DNA from 2 places in the Streptomyces sp. MST-110588 genome. Region 1 is predicted to be linked to the other one. Evidence: riboswitches for the same ligand, from Rfam matches in the RefSeq annotation. Region 1 holds a riboswitch; the other holds the start of a gene.

Region 1 (2,197 bases):
CGCGCCGGTTCCGCTGTCCCATACGGCCTTGAGGAAGGCGAGGGCGGTGTGCAGGGCGGCCCGTGGCGCATCCGCGCCCGCCACCCGTACGACCTGGTGGTCCGCGTCCGCGCTCCCGGCCCACAGCTCCGCGCTCCCGGCCCCCGCTGCGACCAAGGTCACATCGGCGCCGAGCGCGGCCACATCGCCCCGCCCGTCGTCCAGCGCGAACAGGAAGCGCCCGGACAGTGCCGCGGCCTTCGGGGTCGCGCACAGAAGGGTGTCCAGCTCACGCGCCCATACGTGGACGTCCGCCGAGCCCCGCCCGTCCAGTCCGGCCAGCGGCGAGACCAGGACATTGCGGACCCGCTCGTGCTGCTCCGAGGGCAGCAGGCCGGCGCCCCGCAGCAGTTCCGCCAGTTCGCTGCCGCAGCCGTCGCCGAGTCCGCGCAGCTCCACGTTGCCCCGGGAGGTGATCGACAGCCGGGCGTCACCGAGCCGGTCCGCGGCATCGGCCAGCACCGCGACCTGACACGCCGTCAGCATGCCGCCCGGCAGCCGGAGTCGGGCCAGGAAGCCGTCGTCCGCCGGATGCAGCCGCAGCGCGCCGGGGCAGGCGTCACCCCGGTCGCGAATGACCGTTTCGTCCCGCGGTGCGGGCGCTTGTTCGGACAGCGGAGGGCGGGGGGACATGGCGGCGAGCATACCGACGTCCCCGCAGGGTGGACCGCCCCGTACCGGACCGGCAGCCCTTACTATGCAGGTCGGTGGGTCACACGGCCCGCCGGACGCCGCTGACGGCGCCAAGGGAGGAAGCCCGGTGAGAATCCGGCGCGGTCCCGCCACTGTGAACCCGGCCACCCCCGGGTGAGCCAGGAACTCCCGCCGTCTCTTTCACCGCCCGGGGCGCGGACCCCGAGGAAGGGCCCACGCCGCATGATCCTGCTGCTGTCGACGTCCGACACCGACCTGCTCAGCGCCCGCGCGGCCGGCGGCCCCGTGCCGTACCGGCTCGCCAACCCCGCCCGCCTGGACCTCCAAGAGCTGCCCGCACTGCTGGACGGCACCGACCTGGTCGTCGTACGCCTCCTCGGCGGCATCCGCGCCTGGCAGGAGGGGCTGGACCAGCTCCTCGCCCAGGACCGGCCGGTGGTCGTCCTCACCGGTGAACAGGCGCCCGACGCCCAGCTCATGGAGGCGTCGACCGTCCCCATCGGCACCGCGGCCGAGGCGCACGCCTACCTCGCGCACGGCGGCCCCGCCAACCTCGAACAGCTCGCCCGCTTCCTGTCGGACACCGTGCTGCTGACCGGCCACGGCTTCGAGCCGCCGGCGCCCGCCCCCACCTGGGGCGCCCTCCGCCACGACCCCACGCCCGGCGTGCACGTCGCGGCCGACGCCCCGCTCGTCGCGGTGCTCTACTACCGCGCCCACCACATGAGCGGCAACACCGGCTTCGTCACCGCGCTGTGCGAGCAGATCGAGCGGGCCGGCGGCCGGCCGCTGCCGCTGTTCGTCGCCTCGCTGCGGGCCCCCGAGCCCGAGCTGATCGAGGCGCTGCGGCCCGCCGACGCCATCGTCACCACCGTCCTCGCCGCCGGCGGCACCAAGCCCGCCGAGGCGTCGGCCGGCGGCGACGACGAGTCCTGGGACGCGGGCGCGCTGGCCGCCCTGGACGTACCGATCCTCCAGGCCCTGTGCCTGACCGGGCCGCGCAGCGCCTGGGAGGAGAACGACGAGGGGCTCTCGCCGCTGGACGCCGCCAGCCAGATCGCGGTGCCCGAGTTCGACGGCCGGCTGATCACCGTCCCGTTCTCCTTCAAGGAGACAGACGAGGACGGCCTGCCGGTGTACGTCGCCGACCCCGAGCGCGCCGCCCGGGTCGCCGGGATCGCTGTACGCCATGCCCGGCTGCGCCACATCGCGCCCGCCGACAAGCGCCTGGCGCTGGTGCTGTCCGCCTACCCGACCAAGCACTCGCGGATCGGCAACGCGGTGGGCCTGGACACCCCGGCCAGCGCCGTCGCCCTGCTGCGGCGGCTGCGCGAGGAGGGGTACGACTTCGGGCCGCGGACCGGCGAGGAGGCCGTACCGGGCCTGGAGTCCGGGAACGGTGACGAGCTGATCTACGCGCTCATCGATGCGGGCGGCCACGACCAGGAGTGGCTGACCGAGGAACAGCTCGCCCGCAACCCGGTCCGTATCCCGGCCGCCGACT
Region 2 (2,197 bases), 500 kb from region 1:
GGCTCCGGGCGCGGCGCCGGGGGCGACTCCGCTGCGTACGCTCCTGCTCCAGGCGGGCGCGGCGGTCGGGGCGCAACTGTCACTGCTGGCTGCGCTGTTGTACTACTTCGGGTGGGTGCGCAGTGCGGCGCGGGCCTCCTACTTCGGCTTCGCCGAGAGCCACCTGGCGCCTTCCGCGCAGTGGTACATGCTCAGCAGCGTGCCCGCCCTGTACGAGCCGTTCCTCGTGGCCTCGGGGACGCTGCTGCTGTGGCGGATCGGTGACCCGCTGCTCGTACGGACGCTGACCGCCCGGCCACGCGCCCGGCGGCTGTGCTGCGCCGGGCTGGTGGCGGCCCTGCCCGCCGTCCCCCTGGCGCTGTGGGCGATGACCCGCCTCTCGCCCGGGTGGTGGGAGCTGGCGCTGCCCGCCTCGCTGACCGCCGGGGTGCTGCTGGCGTCCTACGGGTGCGCGCTGTGGTCCCGTACGAGTACCGGGACGGGCGCCGACCCGGCCTGGACGCTGTGGCCCGCGTCGATGGGGCTCTACGCCGTCGGGCTGGTGGTGGTGCTGGTCTTCTGGACGGTGGGCGCCTTCGCCTCCGTCGAGGGCCGTGGCTCGGCGATGCGTATGGCGGCCACGCTCGAACACCACCTCGGCGTAGTCGTCTACAGCGCCCAGGACCTGCGGCTGTCGGCCCCCGGCGTCGATGTCACCTTCTACCCGGACCGGGGCGCGTACCACTACCGCTACCAGGGGCTGAAGTTCTACGCCTACGCCAACGGCAAGCTGTTCCTGCTGCCGCGCGGCTGGACGTACGACCGGCCGCAGACGATCGTCCTGCCGGACCGTGAGGGCCTGCGGGTCGAGTACGTCGGCCCATGAGGCGGTCGGTGCGGGCCCCGGGCAGGCCGAACCCGGCTGCGGCCTGCAAAGGGCGCGCACCTGGGCCCGCGCCTTGGCCTCATGCCTGGGCCCGCGCGGACCATGGCAGCACGCGCATTGGCGTGCCGGGTGATGTCCTGTCGGGTCATGCCGTGCCGGGTCATGCCGTGCCGGGTCATGCCGTGCCGGGTCATGTCGTGTAGCGGTGGCCGGAGTCACAGCGGCGGCTCTGGCCGTAACCGAGCGGCCGGGCTTAGTCTTTGGCGTGTTCCGCCTGTGGGCGGAGTGACAACTTCATGCGTACGCGACTGGGGAAAGCCGGTGGGAATCCGGCGCTGACCTGCAACCGTGTGCGGCGCGATCACCGCGCCGCGAGTCGGACCGCCCGGCGCGCCACGTGAACCGCTTCTCACTGTCATGGTCCGCAGCGTGGAGCCCTGAGCCCTCCGGTTCTTCGGCCCCTGCCGCTTCCTCTCGGAACGCGCGTCAGGGGTTTGTCGCGCGGCAGGGGTGTGTCCAGGGGCCCGGTGCGGCCCCGGAACCGAAGGGCACCCTTGCGATGACCGGTGCGATACGCGCGTTAGCCGCCGCCCTGGCCGTGCTGGCGGCGGCGGTCGGCGCGGGGCTCGCCCTGCCGGGAACGGCCGCCGCGGTGGACACCGGCCGGGGCCGGGCGGGCTTCTGCCCCGGCACCAACGGCGTGACCGTCGTCGTCGACTTCCGCGAACTGGGCGGCAGCGTCATCGTGCGGTGCGCCGTCGGCCGCCAGTCCACCGGGCTCGCCGCCCTCAAGGCCGCCGGCATCCGGGTCACCGGGACCAACCGGTGGGGTGAGGCGTTCATCTGCCGTCTGGAGAACAAGCCGGGGCCGGAGCGCGAAACCTGCATCGACACCCCGCCGACCCGGGCCTATTGGTCGTACTGGCATGCGCCCAACGGCGGCCGGTGGACCTACAGCCAGTACGGCGCCACCTACCGTACGCCGCCCGCGGGCAGCTTCGAGGGCTGGTCGTTCTCCCTGAACCGGGACGAGGGCGGGGCACCCGCGCCCCGTATCGCCCCCAGGCGGCCGGCACCCGCACCGGCGCCGGGGGACGGCGACGGCGGTAGTGGCGGTGGCGGCACCCAGGGTGGCGGCCAAGGCGGAAACAGCGGCAGCAGTGGCGGAAGCGGCGCGAGCGGCGGGAGCGGCGGAGGCAGCGATTCCGGTACGTCGGCGGGCGACGGCTCCCCGGCCGGCGGCACCGGTACGTCGTCCGCGGGCAACGGCGACGACTCGTACGGACGCCGGGAGCCGGGCCGTACGACAGACCCGCGGGAAGACGAAGACAT

What was found. Region 1 has a riboswitch for cobalamin ahead of cobN (cobaltochelatase subunit CobN). Riboswitches for the same ligand answer to the same signal wherever they lie in the genome.
Region 2: another riboswitch for cobalamin. It lies ahead of KGS77_RS20230 (hypothetical protein); the one in region 1 lies ahead of cobN (cobaltochelatase subunit CobN).

Annotation. Positions count from the first base shown of each region.
Region 1 is NZ_CP074380.1:4,083,366-4,085,562, forward strand. It holds gene cobG (precorrin-3B synthase) at 1-672, opposite strand, end outside; cobalamin riboswitch at 747-882, shown strand; gene cobN (cobaltochelatase subunit CobN) at 916-2,197, shown strand, end outside.
Region 2 is NZ_CP074380.1:4,586,379-4,588,575, forward strand. It holds gene KGS77_RS20225 (hypothetical protein) at 1-865, shown strand, start outside; cobalamin riboswitch at 1,115-1,273, shown strand; gene KGS77_RS20230 (hypothetical protein) at 1,425-2,197, shown strand, end outside.